Regions from separate parts of the Xanthobacter sediminis genome, predicted to be linked through region 1. Evidence: predicted binding sites of a transcription regulator. Region 1 holds the regulator's gene; the other holds the start of a gene.
The links. The regulator HrcA, encoded in region 1, represses chaperone genes, less so after heat shock. The targets are predictions, from matches to a motif close to GTTAGCACTCNCNNNNNGNGAGTGCTAAC.

Region 1 (5,474 bases):
TCGCGGCGGGCATCCTCTATCCGGTCATCGGGCTGCTGCTGTCGCCCATGGTGGCGGCGGCGGCCATGGCGCTCTCCTCCGTGAGCGTCATCACCAACGCCCTGCTGCTGCGGGCATGGCGGCCGGAGTGAAAGGAAGGGGCGCCGCCCCGTCCGGTCACGAGCGGCTCACGCCGTCGGCCCCGGTCCGCGAGTGGCGCCGACGGGCTTGAGCAAAGGCCCATGAGCCACGCTTGCGGGCCTTCGGCATCAGCCGCTCGCAAGCGCGGCGATGACCGCGTTGAGCACCGGAAAGCCCTCGGCGGTCGCCATCAGCCGGGAGCCGCGCCGCATCACCAGCCCCTGCTCCTCCAGCGCGGCGATGCCCGCCTCCGCGAGCGGCCGGCCGGCGAGGCGGGCGTGGCGTTCGAGGTCCACGCCTTCCTTCAGGCGCAGGCCCATGAGCAGCATCTCATCCGCCTGTTCCGCGCGTGAGAGGAGCTCGTCGCTGACGATGCCGTGGCCGGCGCGTTCCACGTGGCCGAGCCAGGCGTCCGGCATCTTCTCCACATAGGTGGCGCGGCGCTCGCCCTCCACCGCGATGCGCCCGTGGGCGCCGGGGCCGATGCCGGCATAGGTGCCATAGCGCCAGTAGACGAGATTGTGCCGCGCTTCGGCGCCGGGCCGGGCGTGGTTGGAAATCTCGTAGGCGGGCAGGCCGGCGGCGGCGGTCACCTCCTGCGTCACGTCCCACAGGGCGCGGGAGAGGTCGTCGTCGGGCAATATGAGCTTGCCGGCGCCGTAGAGCCGCTCGAAGGGCGTGCCGGGCTCGATGGTGAGCTGGTAGAGCGAGAGGTGCTCGCACCCCTCGGCCAGCGCCCGCTCCAGCTCCCGCGCCCAGGCTTCCGGAGTCTGGCGCGGGCGGGCGTAGATGAGGTCGAACGACACCCGCTCGAACGCCGCGCGGGCGATGCCCACCGCCTTCAGCGCCTCCTCCACCGTGTGCATGCGGCCGAGGTTCCTCAGGTCGTCGTCCTCAAGCGCCTGCACGCCGAGGGAGACCCGGTTGACCCCCGCCGCCCCGTAGCCGTGGAAGCGCGCGGACTCCACCGAGGTGGGGTTGGCCTCCAGCGTGATCTCGGCGCCGGCGGCGAGCGGCCATGCCGCATCAATGGCCTCGAGGATGCCGCCCACCGTCTCCGGCGTCATCAGCGAGGGCGTGCCGCCGCCGAAGAACACGGTCTCCGCCCGCCGGGGGCCGGTGAGGGCGCGCATGTGGGCGATCTCCCGCCGGTAGGCGGAAAGAAAGCGCTCCTGGTCCGGCGCCTCGCGCCGCACATGGGAGTTGAAGTCGCAATAGGGGCACTTGGCGAGGCAGAACGGCCAATGCACGTAGACGCCGAAGCCGCCCTCGGCGGACGTGTCCGCCCCCTCCCCCGCCAGCGGAGGAAGGTGCGTCGCGCGCGGTGAATGGGGGGCGCCCAAGTCCGCAGTCTCCACCGTCACGCCTTGAGACACGCCTGGGAGAGCTGCAGGAAGGCACGGGCGCGGTGCGACAGGCCGAAGCCCCTGGGCGGCATGGAGTGCTTCTCCTCCGCCGTCATCTCCGCGAAAGTGCGGGTGTGGCCCTCGGGCACGAACATGGGATCGTAGCCGAAGCCCTTGGCGCCGCGCGGCGGCCACACCAGCGAGCCTTCCACCACGCCCCGGAACTCCTCCAGGTGCCCGTCCGGCCAGGCGATGCACAGGGCCGAGACGAAGCGCGCCCGGCGCTGTTCGGGCGCGGTGGCGCCGGCCTTCTCCAGCTCGGCCTGGACCTTCTCCATGGCCATCTCGAAGTCGCGGTCCGGCCCCGCCCAGCGGGCGGTGTGGATGCCCGGCGCGCCACCGAGCGCATCCACCACGAGGCCGGAATCGTCCGCGAAGGCGGGGAGCTGCGCCGCGCCCGCCGCCGCCTCGGCCTTCAGCCGGGCATTGCCCTCGAAGGTGTCGGCGGTTTCCTCGGGCTCGGGCAGGCCGAGCTCGCCGGCGGAGACCGCATCCACCCCGAACGGCTCCAGCAGCATGCGCATCTCGATGAGCTTGCCGGGATTGTGGGTGGCGACCACGAGCCGCCCGGTGAGGATGCGGTGGGCCATCAGGCGATCGCCTTCTTCTGCAGTTCCACCAGTTGCTCCACCCCGCTGCGGGCGAGGCCGAGCAGGGAGAGAAGCTCGTCCTGCGAGAACGGGGTCTTCTCGGCCGTGCCCTGGATCTCGACGATGCCGCCGGAGCCGGTCATCACGAAGTTGGCGTCGGTCTCGGCCACCGAATCCTCGGCATAGTCGAGGTCGAGCACCGGCGTGCCCTCGTAGATGCCGCAGGAGACGGCCGCCACGTGCTCCTTCAGGGGCATCTCGCGGATCATGGAGCGCGCGCGCATCCAGGAGAGGCAGTCGTGGAGCGCGATCCAGGCGCCGGTGATGGAGGCGGTGCGGGTGCCGCCGTCGGCCTGGAGCACGTCGCAGTCGATGGTGATCTGCTTCTCGCCCATGGCGACGAGATCCGTCACCGAGCGCAGGGAGCGGCCGATCAGGCGCTGAATCTCCTGGGTGCGGCCGGAGGGGCGCCCGGTGGTGGATTCGCGCCGGGTGCGGTCATGGGTGGCACGCGGCAGCATGGAATATTCGGCGGTGACCCAGCCCCGGCCCTGGCCCTTCAGCCACGGCGGCAGGCGCTCTTCCAGGGTGGCGGAAACCAGCACGTGGGTGTCGCCGAACTTCACGAGGCAGGAGCCTTCCGCGTGGCGCATCACGCCCCGTTCGAATGAAACGGCGCGCATCTCGTTGCTGGCGCGCTTGCTGGGGCGCATGGCGTATTCCTTCATGTCTCTCGCTTCGGGCGCTCCTTTTGGAGCGGCGGGGGCGAAACCGCAAGGGCGGGACGGCTGCAACACGCTTGAAGCGGAGGGCGGGAGGCGACACATATAGGGCAGCCGCCCCCGCGGCCGCCGCGTGCGGGATGGCCCCAGACAAGGCGTGCGCATCCGTGGCGATCGATCCTCTCTTCTCCCTGTCCTCCGGCGCCCTCGCGCAGATCGACGCCCGCGCGCGCGAGATCTTCCGCCAGATCGTGGAGAGCTATCTCGCCACCGGCGAGCCCGTGGGCTCGCGCAACATCTCCCGCCTCATCCCCATGACGCTTTCGCCCGCCTCGGTGCGCAACGTGATGGCGGACCTGGAGGCGGCGGGCCTCATCTATGCGCCCCACACCAGCGCCGGGCGCCTGCCCACGGAACGGGGCCTGCGCTTCTTCGTGGACGCCCTGATGGAGGTGGGCGACGTCAACGAGCGCGACCGCACCAGCATCGAGACCCAGGTGATGGCCGCCGCCCGCAACACCACCGTGGAAGGGGTGCTGCAGGAGGCGTCCACCCTGCTCTCCGGCCTCGCGCGGGGGGCGGGCGTGGTCACCGCCACCAAGACCGACCCGCGCCTGAAGCATGTGGAGTTCGTGCCCCTCGACCCCGGCCGGGCGCTGGTGATCCTCGTCTCCGAGGACGGGCAGGTGGAGAACCGGGCGGTGGGGCTGCCGCCGGGCCTGCCGGTGTCCGCCCTCACGGAAGCCACCAACTTCCTCAATGCCCACATCCGCGGCCGCACCCTGGCGGAGGCGCGGGCGGAAATGGAGAGCCTGCTCGCCGAGCTGCGGCGCGACCTCGACGCCATCACCGCGCGGGTGGTGGAGGAAGGGCTCGCCTCCTGGTCCGGCGACGACCCGGCTGAGCGCAAGCTGATCGTGCGCGGGCAGGCAAAGCTGCTGGAGGACCTCCACGCGTTGGAGGACCTGGAGCGCATCCGCCTGCTGTTCGACGACCTCGAGTCGAAGCGCGAGGTGGTGGACCTCCTGGGCCGCGCCGAGGAAGCGCAGGCGCTGCGCATCTTCATCGGCTCGGAGAACCGGTTGTTCTCCCTGTCCGGCTCCTCCACCATCGTGGCCCCCTACCGCGACGGCCAGGGGCGGGTTTTGGGCGTGCTCGGCGTCATCGGGCCCACACGGCTCAATTATGGGCGCATCGTGCCCATGGTGGACTTCACCGCCCGCCTCGTGAGCCGGGTGCTCGGCGCGCCGGGAGCGGGCGACGCGGCCTGATGGCGCGTCCCCATCTGATCGCGCAGGCTTGATTTTTGCCCTCCGCGCTCCGATATGCCGTGGGATCAACGGCAGGTCCGCACGGACCTTCTCCAGCCAAAAAGGAAAGACCGGATGAGCGAGCAGACGCGCGCGCCGGAGACCGGCGACGGCATCGAGGACACGGGGCTCAATCAGGCGGGCGCTCCCGAGGCGGGCGCTCCGGCAGAGCCCTCGCTACAGGCAGAGAAAGAGCGCCTGGAGGCGGAGATCGCCGCGCTGAAGGACAAGTATCTGCGCGCCTTCGCCGAGGCCGAGAACGTGCGCCGCCGCGCCGACAAGGAAATCGCCGACGTCAAGGTCTACGGCATCGCCTCCTTCGCCCGCGACATGCTGACGGTCGCCGACGACCTCAGCCGCGCCCTCTCCGCCGTGGACGATGAGACCAAGGACCAGGCCGAGGGCGCCGTGAAGGCGCTGCTCGAAGGCATCGAGATCACCGAGCGCGGCCTTGCCCAGGCGCTGGAAAAGCACAAGATCCGCCGCATCGAGCCGCGCGGCGAGAAGTTCGACCCCAACCTGCACCAAGCCATGTTCGAGGTGCCGGACCCGTCCGTGCCCAACGGCACGGTGGTGCAGGTGGTGCAGGCCGGCTACGTCATCGGTGAGCGCGTGCTGCGCCCGGCCATGGTGGGCGTCGCCCGCGGCGGCCCCAAGGCCGAGGCCCCCGCGCCCGAGGCCAAGCCGGAAGGCCAGGCCTGACGGCAAGGCAGCGACGGGCGGGCTTGCGGTCCGCCCGGAGCCAGTCTCTGGCGGGGAGCGAGGGGGATCATCCAGGCGCGAAAGTTCCGCCCCCCGTGGAAGTCCCCATTCCCCAACATCCTTAAGAGCACCGCAAGTGGCGTGTTGTGGCTTGGGCCTGCGGCGCCGCGCGGTCGCTAGCGGGCGCCAGCCCCCCTTCCGCCCGCTCCAGCTCGCGGACATCGCTCTATATCTTTGGGTTGACGCGCCTTCCCCACGCGAGCCGACATCCACTTCGCGCGAACGCGCTCCATCTGCCGACGCACGATCCTCTGCGCGCAAGCCGGCCGGACGCGCCGCCCGAATGCGCTTCAGGTGCGCTCCCGGAGCAGGGCGGGATGGCGCGCCACTCCGTCGCCGGAAGCGAGGCCGTCCCCGCCCGCACGACCGTTCACGATGGTGACGAGGGCGTCCGCAATCATGCGGCCGGTAAAGGGCTTGGCCACGCGCGGACGGTCTGCCAGGGCGCGCGGCACGGGCTCCCGTCCGGTGAAGGCGGAGCAGAACACGAAAGGCACGCCCCGGTCCGCCAGCATAGCCGCCGCGGGAAAGACGCTCTCGCTGCCGAGGCTCACATCCAGAAGG
Region 2 (5,474 bases), on a different contig from region 1:
AACGAGTGGAACAACCTGTCCATCTCCAACGTGATCGTCGGCATCCTGCTGATCGGCCTCGTGGGCATGGTCCTCGATCTCATCCTGGCGCGCCTCCAGCGGCGCGTGACCTTCCCGGAGTGAGCGCCATGGCCGAGACCGACGCTAAGTTCATCTCCATCGAGGGCATCGCCCGGCGCTACCCCAGGCGCGAGGGCGGAGAGACCACCATCTTCGAGAATTTGTGGCTCCAGGTGCCGCGCGGCGAGTTCGTGTGCATCATCGGCCACTCGGGATGCGGCAAGACCTCCGTGCTCAACATCCTGGCGGGGCTGGAGACACCCTCGGAGGGCGCGGTGATCGTGGACGGGCAGGCCATCTCCGGCCCCAGCCTCGACCGCGCCGTGATCTTCCAGGGCCACGCGCTGCTGCCCTGGAAGAGCGTGCTCGGCAATGTCGCCTATGCGGTCACCTCCCGCTGGCGCAAGGCGGGCAAGGCCGAGGTGGAGGAGCGCTCCCGCCGCTTCATCGAGCTCGTGGGCCTCAAGGGCAGCGAGGCGAAGAAGCCGGCCGAGCTTTCCGGCGGCATGCGCCAGCGCGTGGGCATCGCCCGCGCCCTCTCCATCGAGCCGAAGATCCTGCTCATGGACGAGCCCTTCTCGGCCCTCGACGCCCTCACCCGCGGCACGCTGCAGGACGAGGTGCGGCGCATCTGCACCTCCACCGGGCAGACCGTGGTGATGATCACCCACGACGTGGACGAGGCCATCTACCTCGCCGACCGGATCGTGCTCATGACCAACGGCCCGGAGGCCATGGTGGCCGAGGTGGTAGAGAACCCGCTGCCCAAGGACCGCGCCCGCGACAGCATCCACCGCCACGAGGACTATTACGCGGTGCGCAACCACCTGGTGGACTTCCTGGTAAGCCGCAGCCGCACCTTCCGCGACGAGAAACCCGCCGGCTACGACACCCGCCGCCCGCCCACCGTCCAGCTCGGCGGCGCCGCCCGCGCGGCGGAGGCCGCCGAGACCGCCAACACCATCCGCTTTCCCGCCGCGGCCACCGGCCGCGACTGAGGCGCGAGGCACCCGCCCGCCGACGGCCCCGCCGGCGCCGGCACATCATCCGAAATCCGACATCCAAGCATGGAGACGAAAATGAAGCGCGAGCAGCTCACCGAGAAGATCCTCGACATCAAGCGCGAAAAGGGCTGGAGCTGGAAGTATATCTGCGAGGAGATCGGCGGCATCTCGCCCATCCTCATCACCGGCGCGCTGCTGGGCCAGATGAAGCTGGTGAAGCCCCTGGCCAAGAAGGCCGCCACCCTGTTCGGCCTCTCCGAGATCGAGGAGCGGATGCTGAACGAGGTACCCATGCGCGGCACCCAGATGCCGCCCACCGACCCGCTGATCTATCGCTTCTACGAGCTGATCCTGGTGAACGGCCCGGCCATCAAGGCGCTGATCGAGGACGAGTTCGGCGACGGCATCATGTCCGCCATCGACTTCAACATGGATATCGCCCGCGAGGCCAACGAGAAGGGCGACCGCGTCGCCATCTCCATGTCCGGCAAGTTCCTGCCCTACAAGTATTATGGCGCCGAGCAGGGCATCCAGCAGCTCGGCTACAAGGAAGACTGAGGCCGGGAGAGCGGCGGCGCCCGCGCGGGCCTGCCGCTCCTCCCCCGCGCGCAGGGCGCCCCTTGTCACGACCCCCGGGATTCAAAAAAGGCCGGCCCCTCTCGGGCGCCGGCCTTTTTCACGTCAGCTGCAGCGCACGTAGACCATGGTGCCGTAGCGCTTGGCGACCTCCTGATCGACCCAGCGCAGCACCAGCACGTTGCCGTCGAAGCGCATCACCTGGCGGTCGGTCTGCGCGCCGGCGGGCTCGTCGGGCGGGCCGAGGAAGATGGGGCCGTTGCCCACCTGCTTGGACACCACCTCGGTCAGCTTGTTGTCATCGGCGAGGTACATCATGACGCCGCCGCCATTGCCGGCGGTGATGACATAGGGATTCGAGCACTGGGCCTTGGCCTGAGTCTCGGTGCGGCCGGCATCATCGGGGCGGTGGTAGGCGGCAAGACCCCAGCGGCCGACGAGGCGGTCCGGCGGAATGGGGCTGGTGAACACCGGCCTTGCGGGCGGAGGCGGCTCCGAGGGCGTGGTGCTGCAGGCAGCGAGCGTCAGCGCCAGCGCGGTGGCGGCCACCCCGGCGAGGCCGGCGCGAGGAGACTTCCCGGGGCGCGCGTTCGATCGTGCAAGCGTGATGTTCATGGGATATTCCGAGGCCTCCGCCGTCTCAACTCCGGTCCTTGCCATCGCCCACACGGGTGCCGGCCGGCGCGCCGACCATAACGGCTCATCCCCGCGGCGTCGATAATGCTTCGTGCCGGCTGCCGCCGCGCGGGGCGAACCGCCTCGCCGGCCTTCGGAAAACGACTTTACGCGGTGCCGGTTACCGGTTCGTATCCCGCCCCCGCGCGCAGCGAGTTTCAGCCGCCCGCCTTGACGGAGCGGGGAGGCGCGCTTATCTCCCCGGCGAGCTTGGCACTCCGCTTTCGAGAGTGCCAGCAGTGTAGGCAGCGGCGCGAGCCGCGGCAAATCCATGTTCCGAGAGGAATAGACCCATGTCCTTCCGTCCCCTGCACGACCGCGTGGTGGTCAAGCGCATCGAAGCCGAGCAGAAGACCGCCGGCGGCATCATCATCCCCGACACCGCCAAGGAAAAGCCCCAGGAGGGCGAGGTTGTGGCGGTTGGCGCCGGCGCCCGCGACGAGGCCGGCAAGCTCGTTCCCCTCGACGTGAAGGCCGGCGACCGCGTGCTGTTCGGCAAGTGGTCCGGCACCGAGGTCAAGATCGACGGCCAGGACCTGCTCATCATGAAGGAAAGCGACATCCTCGGCGTCATCGCCAAGTGACTCGCCCAAAGGTGATGTGACCCCTTCGGTCATTTGGAAATTCAAGTCAGGAGGCCGCAATGGCTGCCAAAGAAGTCAAGTTTTCCGCTGACGCGCGCGAGAAGCTGCTGCGCGGCGTGGATATCCTCGCCAATGCCGTGAAGGTCACGCTCGGCCCCAAGGGCCGCAACGTGGTGATCGAGAAGTCGTTCGGCGCCCCGCGCATCACCAAGGACGGCGTCTCCGTCGCCAAGGAGATCGAGCTCGAGGACAAGTTCGAGAACCTCGGCGCCCAGCTCGTGCGTGAGGTCGCCTCCAAGACCAACGACCTCGCCGGCGACGGCACCACCACCGCCACCGTGCTGGCCCAGGCCATCGTGAAGGAAGGCGCCAAGGCGGTTGCCGCCGGCATGAACCCGATGGACCTGAAGCGCGGCATCGACCTCGCGGTCGCCGCCGCCCTCAAGGACATCCAGGGCCGCGCCAAGAAGGTCTCCTCCTCCGCCGAAGTGGCGCAGGTGGGCACCATCTCCGCCAACGGTGACAGCTCCATCGGCGAGATGATCGCCGGCGCCATGCAGCGCGTGGGCAACGAGGGTGTCATCACCGTCGAGGAAGCCAAGACCGCCGACACCGAGCTCGACGTGGTCGAAGGCATGCAGTTCGACCGCGGCTACCTCTCTCCGTACTTCATCACCAATGCGGAGAAGATGATCGCCGACCTGGAAGAGCCCTACATCCTCATCTTCGAGAAGAAGCTCTCCGGCCTCCAACCGATTCTCCCGGTCCTCGAGGCCGTGGTGCAGTCCGGCCGTCCGCTGGTGATCGTCGCCGAGGACGTCGAGGGCGAGGCCCTGGCCACCCTGGTGGTGAACAAGCTGCGCGGCGGCCTGAAGGTCGCGGCGGTGAAGGCTCCCGGCTTCGGTGACCGCCGCAAGGCCATGCTGGAGGACATCGCCATCCTCACCGGCGGCCAGGTGATCTCGGAAGATCTCGGCATCAAGCTCGAGAACGTGACCCTCGCCCAGCTCGGCCGCGCCAAGAAGGTGATCCTCGAGAAGGAGAAGACCACCATCGTGGACGGCGTCGGCGAGAAGGCCGACATCGAGGCCCGCGTGGCCCAGATCAAGGCGCAGATCGAAGGCACCACCTCCGACTACGACCGTGAGAAGCTCCAGGAGCGTCTCGCCAAGCTGGCCGGCGGCGTGGCCGTGATCCGCGTGGGCGGCTCCACGGAAGTGGAAGTCAAGGAGAAGAAGGACCGCGTGGACGACGCGCTCAACGCCACCCGCGCCGCGGTGGAAGAAGGCATCGTCCCCGGCGGCGGCGTGGCCCTGCTGCGCGCCAAGAAGGCCGTCGAGGCCGTCTCCTCCGACAATGCCGACATCAAGGCCGGCATCAAGATCGTGCTGCGCGCCCTTGAGGCCCCGATCCGCCAGATCGCCGAGAACTCCGGCGTGGAAGGCTCCATCGTGGTGGGCAAGGTGCTCGAGGCGACCGATCCGAACTTCGGCTTCAACGCCCAGACCGAGGAATACGTGGACCTCGTCGCCGCCGGCGTCGTGGACCCGGCCAAGGTGGTGCGCACCGCGCTGCAGGACGCCGGCTCCGTGGCCGGCCTGCTGGTGACCACCGAGGCCCTCGTGGCCGAGCTGCCGAAGAAGGACGCGGCCCTCCCCGCCATGCCCGGCGGCGGCATGGGCGGCATGGGTGGCATGGACTTCTGAGAACGTCCTTGCCGACCGAGACTTCGAGTACCGAAGCCGGCTGGGCCGGCTTCGGTGGCGGCATGGACTTCTGATCCAGCCCCATCGGTCTGTGAAAAAAGGAAGGGCGCGGCTTCGGCCGCGCCCTTTTCTTTTGGCAGGAGGCACCCTGCCCCCGGTCCCATCCCGCCACGGGCCTTCTGGGCGCCCTGCGCGGCTTTTGAACGAAACCCGCGTGGCACCGGTCAGGAACCGGAGGTCGGTGGCCTCAGGTGCCGCAGAAGGTCTGGTAGTCCTTCATCTCCGGCGGCAGATCGGCATAAGCGGAAAAGCGCGGCTGCTCCTCGTAGGGCTTCTGGATCACGCCCAGAAGCTCCTCGAACGGAGCGAAATCGGCATTGTCCACCGCAGCCTCCAGCGCCCATTCCACCTGATGGTTGCGCGGAATGTACTTGGGGTTCACACGCTCCATGGCGGCCCGGACGGCAGCGCCCTCGCGCCCCGCCTGCGCGAGCCGCGCCCGCCAGCGCCCTGCCCAGGCGTCGAACGCCTCGCGGTCGGGGAACAGGTCGCGCGCCGGGTTGGAGCCCTCAGTGCCTTCGGCGGCCGCGCACAGGCGGCGGAAGAGGAGGGTGAAGTCCGCCTTCCCCGCTTGCATCACCTGCAGCAGCTCCAGCGCCAGCGCCACATCCTCCGTCGTGCCGGCGGAAAGGCCGATCTTCTCCAGCAGGCCCGCGTGGTACGCAGCCTCGAAGCGGCCCGGGAAGGTGCCGAGCAGCGCATTCGCCTCCTCCACCGCCGGCTCCCGCTCCGCGTTCAGCAGCGGAATGAGGCATTCGGCCAGCCGCGCGAGGTTCCAGTGGGCGATCTGCGGCTGGTTCTTAAAGGCA

Region 2: a site for HrcA is predicted at 2,525-2,553, ahead of groES (co-chaperone GroES). Genes of this name have one in related genera too.

What each region holds. Positions count from the first base shown of each region.
Region 1 is NZ_JBAFWH010000011.1:55,943-61,416, reverse strand. It holds gene V5F61_RS15235 (heavy metal translocating P-type ATPase) at 1-131, shown strand, start outside; gene hemW (radical SAM family heme chaperone HemW) at 249-1,421, opposite strand; gene rdgB (RdgB/HAM1 family non-canonical purine NTP pyrophosphatase) at 1,481-2,116, opposite strand; gene rph (ribonuclease PH) at 2,116-2,829, opposite strand; gene hrcA (heat-inducible transcriptional repressor HrcA) at 2,979-4,109, shown strand; gene grpE (nucleotide exchange factor GrpE) at 4,224-4,850, shown strand; gene V5F61_RS15205 (response regulator) at 5,201-5,474, opposite strand, start outside.
Region 2 is NZ_JBAFWH010000002.1:290,493-295,966, reverse strand. It holds gene ntrB (nitrate ABC transporter permease) at 1-123, shown strand, start outside; gene V5F61_RS03275 (ABC transporter ATP-binding protein) at 129-1,058, shown strand; gene cynS (cyanase) at 1,140-1,622, shown strand; gene V5F61_RS03265 (hypothetical protein) at 1,746-2,255, opposite strand; gene groES (co-chaperone GroES) at 2,609-2,899, shown strand; gene groL (chaperonin GroEL) at 2,959-4,605, shown strand; gene V5F61_RS03250 (protein adenylyltransferase SelO) at 4,853-5,474, opposite strand, start outside.